One region of the Tepidibacillus sp. LV47 genome, then DNA from elsewhere that is predicted to be linked to it. Evidence: riboswitches for the same ligand, from Rfam matches in the RefSeq annotation. Region 1 holds a riboswitch; the other holds the start of a gene.
The links. A riboswitch is a leader RNA that binds a small molecule or an ion and turns the genes downstream of it on or off. The one in region 1 is predicted to bind cobalamin.
Positions count from the first base shown of each region.

Region 2: linked by a shared signal. The riboswitch ahead of ACMW72_RS06655 (FecCD family ABC transporter permease) and the one ahead of ACMW72_RS02525 (energy-coupling factor ABC transporter permease) in region 1 are both predicted to bind cobalamin.

Region 1 is NZ_JBLWIF010000001.1:513,999-518,413, forward strand. Features, by position in the region: gene ACMW72_RS02510 (energy-coupling factor ABC transporter ATP-binding protein) at 1-267, opposite strand, end outside; gene cbiQ (cobalt ECF transporter T component CbiQ) at 284-985, opposite strand; gene ACMW72_RS02520 (energy-coupling factor ABC transporter substrate-binding protein) at 994-1,323, opposite strand; gene ACMW72_RS02525 (energy-coupling factor ABC transporter permease) at 1,259-2,020, opposite strand; cobalamin riboswitch at 2,221-2,416, opposite strand; cobalamin riboswitch at 2,587-2,782, shown strand; gene nrdD (anaerobic ribonucleoside-triphosphate reductase) at 2,916-4,415, shown strand, end outside.
Region 2 is NZ_JBLWIF010000004.1:93,456-97,870, forward strand. Features, by position in the region: gene ACMW72_RS06640 (hypothetical protein) at 1-101, shown strand, start outside; gene ACMW72_RS06645 (DUF302 domain-containing protein) at 393-785, shown strand; gene ACMW72_RS06650 (response regulator transcription factor) at 936-1,610, shown strand; cobalamin riboswitch at 2,147-2,333, shown strand; gene ACMW72_RS06655 (FecCD family ABC transporter permease) at 2,480-3,514, shown strand; gene ACMW72_RS06660 (ABC transporter ATP-binding protein) at 3,518-4,297, shown strand.

The DNA.
Region 1 (4,415 bases):
TTGAAAAACTATACCAACCTTCCTTCTTAATCGATTTAATTCCCTAGGAGAATACTTAAGTTCCTTTTGATTGACGATCACTTTACCTGACTTTGGTCGGAAAATGCCATTAATATGACCTAAAAGTGTTGATTTCCCGGCGCCATTATGGCCAATTAGCGCCACCTTTTTGCTATTCGGGATCTTTAAGGTAAGGTGATCAAGTGCTACCGTCCCATTCGAATATTGATAAATCACATTTTCAAATTCAATCATTGGTGGTTCCATAATTCTTTCCGTCCTTCTATACTTCGATTTTGGCTTGATCAGCTACAATAGAACTTTCAATCACTCCTCTGCTTTCTAAACCGATCGCCCATTTTCGATAACGCTCTAAAGAATTTATAAAAAGTTGTGATAATAAAGCAGAAAATGAATAAAGTGAACGAGTAAAGTTTTTATAGCCAAGCCGTGAAGTTTGTGCCATTTTCATCTGATAGGCTGTATCTAACAAAACAAATAGAAAACGATAGATAAGTTTCGCAATTTCGAGAAGATCAACAGGAATTTTCAATTTTTCCATTACTTTTATTAAGTCATGAAAAGGAGTGGTCAGTATAAGAAAAAGTAAGCTTGCCGTGTTAGACAGCGATTGAAAAAATATACTTCCTGCTGTTTCTATTCCTTGTTTCGTAATCCCAATATAATAAGGGCCGATGGAAAGAAAGCCCAACATCATTTTTGGTGATGGAGAAATGGATAGCATAATGCTCATAAGGCTTACTCCTAGAAAAAGACCCATCCCTAGCAATAATGTTAGATAATCCTTCCATGGCACTTTGGCAAAACCAATAGTGATCGTGACAGTAATAACCCAGATCATAAGATCGCCAATCCAATGAAACAAAAAAGATAGGATAAAACTTACAAACACAAATATCAATTTGATGAAAGGATCAAGTCGAATAAAACGATTGGTATACGCAATTTGATCAATTTTCAACATTTAATTTCTCACCTGTCATTATCCTTCCTCTGATAAAAACCAATTCCATAAATGAGAACACCGAATCCTAAAATTGCTTGAACGGAAAAAAGGATCTTTTCCATTGTCTCATTAGGTTCAAAAAATAAATTTGTAATCCATGGCTGATAATCTCGATCTATCGTTGAAATTACTCCTTGTGCTTGATCATCCGTCCCAGTAAATTCAAGATTTCCTAAAAAATTTTGTAAAAAGAGAATAAGGAACAAAACGAATACACTAAGTAGTATTTTTTTATTTACCCCAAGTAAAAAACCTCCTTTCTTTTTGTAAAAGAATTTGCAGTTCTTGCTGATGATTTTGCTTTAAGAGTTGAACAACAATAACTGTAATGATTCCTTCGATCATCGCTAACGGCACCTGAGTAACAGCAAAGATCGTAAAAAATTTCTGAAATGATTCCATCACTCCTCCAATTTGTGAAGGAAACGCAAGAGCTAATTGAAATGAAGTCACAACATAAGTCATTAGATCCCCTAAACTTGCGGCGAAAAAGATTGCAAGCTTATCTTTATGGAACAAACGTCTAAATAAATGATACGTACCTACTGCAAATATTGGCCCTATAATCGCCATCGAAAAAAGATTAGCACCTAAAGTGGTAATTCCACCATGAGCGAGTAAAAGAGCCTGAAAAAGTAAAACAATTCCCCCAATTACACTCATAATCGCTGGACCGAATAAGATCGCACCTAATCCTACCCCTGTCATATGACTACTACTTCCCGTAACTGATGGTAGCTTTAGAGCAGATAAGGCAAAAGTAAACGCCCCTATTACACCAAGGAGTAATTTAAATTGAGGATTTTCTTTGATAACGATACGAATCCTTTTCACTCCAAATACGAAAAACGGAGTAGAAATCACCCACCAAAAAGCAGCCCATTTAACCGGCAAAAAGCCTTCCATAATATGCATCGCATAAGCAGGTTGTGGAATGAACAAAAAATAAATCGTTAATAACAAAACCTCAACACTAAATGATCGATATTGCAAATCAATTCCTCCCTCCAATAAAATAAGCACCCCTACCCTAAAGATAGAAGTGCTTGATAGACTAACGAATATTCCGCCATACCACCTGTTTCACGAAAAAAACACTTCACTCCGTTTTACAAGGAAAGCGTTGAAGTGCTTATGTTTAACAATGTTGATATGGCAATGAAACGACAAACACTCCCCTATCTCCCGTAGGGTTATGTGTTTTGAAAATAGGCAGGTCTCCTGACTTCGATTCACCGTCTGTATAAGGCCTTCCCAATTTTGCAATCAGTGGCATTGATTTATACAGACTCCTCGTTACAGTGGCGGGACCGTGTCGGATTTTCACCGACTTCCCTTTTAATCCAAGTTATGATTGCATAACTTGGAACCTATTTCCATTCATATTTAATTTTATTAACTTAATATATACCTCATGACTGATAGCATGTCAATAAACTTTTTCATTTTGTTACTGTATAAAAAATAATCATTGCAAAAAAGCAAAATTTGTTATTTAATATCAAATAAGGAATACAACATATAGAAGGAATCGTTCTAAAAAAAAACAATATATAGTGTTTTATACAAAAAAGTAAGGTGTTTTAAAACTTAAAAGGGAATCTGGTGAAAGTCCAGAACTGTCCCCGCAACTGTAAGTGTGGACGAAATGAGTAAAAGCCACTGTACAAGAATGCTTCATGGCTCTTGTACGGGAAGGATTCAAAGTAGGAAGAAGCACAAGTCAGGAGACCTGCCTTACTTTTCAAGTTTCATTTTCTTCGGGAGTTGAGAGGATGGAACGATTGTATAAACAGGTATATTTTCTATAATTGCCTTTTTATGCCATCGTTCAATCCGCTCAAAATTGAGCGGATTTTTTTTATCAAATATACAAGGAGGCTTTTTTATGTTTAACAGTTCAAGTGAAATTATCAGGTCATTTACATCAGAAGTAGAAAACAAAAAGACAGATTTTTTAAAAAGGGAAAACAGCAATTATGTATATTCTTTGCCATTATTAAGACACCACTTAACCAATTTTGCAGAAGAAGAATTCCTATTAAATGAAATTTTACCTAAAGAATTAAAAGATTTATATGATCAAGGAATAGTCTACATCCATGATAAACAACTAAGTCCCTATTGTGTTAGTGTTGGGTGTAGAGATATCGCCACTTTTGGAATCCCTACCCTTGCCAAAAATATGCTGTCTTCTAAACCAACGAAGAGACTAGATACGCTCTTACGTCATTTTAGTAATGTGGTTGTTTTAATGTCTCAACAAGTTTCTGGAGCGGTTATGCTGTCGCAAATGACAACTGTCGCTGCATCGTATTTATATTTTGAAGAAACAGAAACACAAAAGAAGTATTCCCAAAACGATTTAAAACAATTATTCCAAAGCTTAATTTGGGAAATGAATATGCCTCTTCGAAGCGGTTCCCAATCTGCCTTTTCCAATATAACGATGGAATTTGGCAAACCTTCCGAAGAAATCAAAGATGAATACATAGTCATTGGTGGAGAAGCAAGAAATATGAAATATAAAGAAATTCCCTCTGAATATTTTGATCGGATTAATCAAGCGATTATCGATGTGATGGCTGAAGGAACAGGAAATGGCATTCCTTTTACCTTTCCTTTGATCACTGTTCCGATTGATGATCATTTTAACTTTGATAATGATTTATTCTTATATTTGTTAGACAAAATGTATAATTGGGGCGGCGTTTATTTTGAAAATTTTCGTACATTCCCCTTTGATAATGATTATTATAAAAAATTAAATCCTTACATAAAGGCCCGGGATCCAGAAGCCAGCAGAAGTTTATGCTGTCGTTTACAGATCGATTTAAGCTTGCTCTCTAAAGTGGGGAGTGGTATTTTTGGAAGTTCCACGGGGTCAACTGGTGCCGTGCAAGTACTTAATTTAAACGCCAATCGCCTTCTAATGGAATTTGGCCATGACAAAGATTTATTAAAACAAAAAATGCGCGAATACCTAGAAATCATGCAAAAAGGTCATCAAGCGAAAAGAAAATGGATTGAAGCAAATAAAGAATTATATCCCACTTTCTTTGCATTTAATAAAGACCTTAAAAATTATTTTAATGTTTTTGCCATCACTGGTATGCATGAAGGATTGATCAATATTGGTTTTAAAGATGGAATCAAAGATGAACAAGGAAAAAAACTTGCCCATGAAATTATGCAATATATGACTGAAGTGATAAATGAATTCATCGTTCGTGACCAAGTTGCTTGCGGAATAGAATATGCTCCTGCTGAAAATGCCGGAATCAAACTGGCTCGCCATGATATGAAATGGGCAAAAGAACATAACCGAGAAATTTTTGTTCAAGGAAAAGGAGAAGATGTTTATTTAACTTCTGGTTGTATGCTTCCC
Region 2 (4,415 bases), on a different contig from region 1:
AATTAAGATTGAATTTGCAGTTTTTTGCTAAGGGTATTAGTAAAAAATCATTAAAAGAAGCTCAATTAGGAACGAGGCGATCGATCAGCTGGGGAAGATGAAGTTGTTTCATGATTTCGCTTAGCATATTGAGATAGGTAGATGGATAAATAGCGCGAATTTGAATGTTCATTTTGTGCGACTCCTTTATTTTGCTCGTTCCTTACCCATTCGACACGGTTCGAAAAAATACTTTTTCGGATTCAAAGGTTGCGAAATGTGAGATATTATAATCATTTTTAAGAAAAGTTGGGAAAAAATTAGAATGATTCTTGTCTATATAGTAAGAAAAAAAGTAAAATGGAAGATGGAAATAGGAATTATTCCTAAAAACTTTTTTGGAGGGGTATAGAATGGAAAATTTTGAATACGTTGTTGCATCAAATAAAGAATTTGAATCAACGATCGAAGCCATTGATGCAGAACTAAAAAAAATCAATTTTAAAATTGTATCTCGCATCAATATTCATGAAAACATTTTAAATAAAGGATATGACTTCAAAAAGAAGGTTAGTGTATTAGAAATTTGCAATGCTAGTGAAGCTTACGAAATCCTTTCTTTAGGTACTGAAGTATCAATCTTCCTACCTTGTAAAATCACTGTTACTGAAGATGAAAATGGTGTAAATGTTCGTCTACCAAGACCTACTTTCCTATTAAATCAATATGGAAAAGAAGAATGGAATAAAATCGCTGACAAAGTAGAAGGTTTAATGATCAGTGTGATGGACGCAGCAGCAAAATAAGTTTTAAATACGATACTTTTCCCATTGTGTGATATACACAGTGGGATTTTTTTATTTAAATTTTTTTGATAAACTAATCCAAGAAAAAGGGATTTATCTTCATACTTTCTTTATAGTTTCATTCTATAATCTTATAGAGGTTGATAAATAATGACAAGAATTCTAATCGTTGATGATGAATTTCATATGAGACAACTTTTACGGATTTATTTACAACAACATGATTTTCACGTAGATGAAGCAGAAAACGGAAAAGAAGCATATGATAAAATCTTAAAAGAAAATTATGATCTAATGATTCTTGATGTGATGATGCCTGTGATGGATGGATGGGAAACATTAGAGAAAATAAGGAAAATATCTGATATCCCTGTTTTGATGCTGACAGCAAAAGGTACGACAGAGGATAAAGTAACTGGGCTTACATCTGGAGCTGATGATTACCTGGTAAAGCCGTTTGAAGAGGCAGAGTTGGTTGCTCGTATTCAGGCTTTATTACGAAGAATACAAAAAAGTACAGAAGAAGATGAGTTATTGAAATATAAAGGGATTGTTTTAAATCTTTCAGCAAGGATTGCTTTTTACCTAGAAGAAACGATAAACCTTACCCCAACCGAATTCGATTTATTGGAGGTCTTAATGAAACATAAAGGAAAAGTTTTGTCGCGAGAGCAATTGATTGAAATGGTTTGGGGGATTGACTTTGTGGGAGAGGACCGTACTGTTGATTCTCATATTAAAAATTTGAGAGAAAAACTTCGGAAAGCTGGAGTGAAAGAACAAATCATAAAAACGGTATGGGGAATAGGATATAAAGTAGAATAAGAATGAGATATTTAAATCTATTCTGAGGGAATGAAGTGGGAATTATGAGAATTTTTTTATGGGTTATTTTTTCTATATTTTTAATTTTTTTCGGTGGTTCCTTCCTCTTGTTTGCTGTTCGGATGATTTGGTTTTCTCCAAATACGATGGGGATGATGATGGGCAGAAAAATGATGTTTCACCATATGTATTTTTGGATGAGAGGAACGTTTTGGATTTTTATCGTTCTTATCGGCCTTCTTATTATAATTTGGCTGATTTATGATTGGCAAAAAAGAAGAAAGTAAAGAATAAAGAACTATGAATTGTTAAGCCAACAGATGAGTTTAGACCCGCCTTTTTTTAAGGTGGGAATTTTTAGCACAAAAAAAAAGAGGCAGAGTTATTGCAAAAGCAGTTTGAACTCAACAGATGTGAAAAAGGAACTCTAAAAGCGCTTTAATGTACAAACTTATTTTTGATTATAAAACTCTGAACAAAGATAAGATAGTGCTTGTTAAATTGTTTTTATACGTTATAATGAACTCAGAAAATAAAATAACGTGTGGCAAATAGGTTCTTTCTGATTCGTCAGAAAGATGAAAAGGGAAGTTCGGTGAGAATCCGACGCGGTCCCGCCACTGTGATTGGTGTAAGCCTCCACATGAATCCACTGTCGTAAGACGGGAAGGAGTGGAAGGTATGCCATCAGCCAGGAGACCTGCCTATTTGTTAAGGAAGCTTAACCTTCGAGGAAAAGGGAAGGCATCTATCTCATTGACAAATTGGATCATGATGTCCTTATGTCCCTTTTTATCTTCGGGTAAAAAGGGACTTTTACTTTTCCTTGACATGCCCTATTTATCCAAATCTTTAAAATAGGTGTTGCTATGAAACAAAAAAAGAATCTTGCTCTTATCATAGGATCTTTGTTCCTTCTTCTCTTTTTTTCTATATTTGCAAGCCTGTTTGTTGGATCTGTTCATTTAGACTTCGTTTCAACAGTGAAAATTTTGGTGAATCAACTTCCTGGAATTGAACTCGCTCCAGATTGGGAAATTAGTGATGAGATGATCATTATCAATTTACGTTTGCCCAGAATTATTTTGGCATCTTTAGTAGGTGCGATGTTGTCCATTTCCGGTGTGGCATTTCAAGGTGTCTTACGAAATCCTTTGGCGGATCCGTATATTTTGGGTGTATCTTCTGGAGCAGCTTTAGGCGCAGCATCCACTTTAATCTTTGTTCCTGATCTTTCATTATTCGGTCATTTTACCCTTCCCATCTTTGCTTTTCTTGGGGCAATGATGGCATTGGGATTTGTGGTACTTTTGGCGAAAAGGCAATATTACCGAGGAAGTGAAACATTGATTCTTGCTGGGGTGATCGTTCAATCCCTTATGGGGGCCGTTCTTTCCTTTTTAATTACCATATCTGATAACAAACTTCAATCGATCATCTTTTGGCTTATGGGCAGTTTAGCCAACCATGATTGGACCGATATTCTCGTTCTCATCCCTTATTTTTTATTTGGTACAATCTTTTTACTTTTTCAATATAAAGACCTGAATGTTCTTGCCTTAGGAGAGAATGCGGCAACCTACCTAGGAATGGAAGTAGGGAAACAAAAAGTAAGGATTTTGACCATTGCTTCCTTACTAGCTGCTTCTGCGATCTCGATTGTAGGTATAATTGGGTTTGTAGGTTTAATTATTCCTCATATACTCAGAGTCTTATTTGGTGCAAATCATCGAATATTACTCCCTGTGTCTGTTTTAGCTGGTTCAGTTTTTTTAATCCTTACAGATACTTTAGCGCGAACGATGATTCCTTCAAGCGAAATTCCCATCGGTGTTCTGACTGCATTTTTAGGTGCGCCTTTTTTCGCATATCTCTTTTATAAAAATCGAAATGGGAGGGGTTAAAAATTGAGTCTCTTCCAAGTTAAGCGTGTGTCTCATTTTTTTGGACAAAAACAAGTGTTGCGTAACATTCATTTTGAAGTAGAAAAGGGACGTGTTCTTGGCATCATTGGGCCAAATGGAAGCGGGAAAACCACTTTAATACAAGCCATGAGCGGTTTGTTTGACGTTGATGAAGGTGAGATTCTATTTCAAGGTAAAAACATAACGAGCTATCGTAAGAAAGAGTTAGCTCGAAAATTAGCGGTAATGTCTCAAGAGGGAACTCCGCCTCTCCCTTTTACCGTTAATGAAGTGGTATCGATGGGAAGGTATCCGTGGTTAGACTTTTTCACAGATTTATCGGTAAGGGATAAAGACCTAGTAAAAAAAACCCTGGTGCAATTGGATTTATGGGAGAAACGTTTTCAGCAAGTGGCTACATTAAGCGGCGGTGAGCGCCAATTAGTTTCTTTGGCAAGGGCGATGGTTCAAGATCCGGTAGTTTTATTTCTAGATGAACCAACCACTTATTTAGATATTGGTCACCAAATCTTAGTATTAGAACATATTCGCAAATGGCATCAAGAAAAAGAGATTACGATTGTAATGGTACTCCATGACTTAAATTTGGCAGCTCAATACTGTGATGAATTGATCTTAATTCAAGATGGAAAGATTGAATCTATCGGTAAGGTAGAGGAAGTGCTTAATGTTAAGGAAATTGAACGAGTTTACCATACAAAGCCAATTTTAGTACAGCATCCAATACGAAAGGTTCCACAAATTTTGTTACAAGGGCAATAAACTAATGATACGTATCCTTTATGAGTGAAATGAAATGTCCAGTTGTTTTCTATGGAAAATCTTTGTTAAAATTAAGATAGTGGAAATGGAACCTCATTTTTTTAGGAAAAGGAGTGAT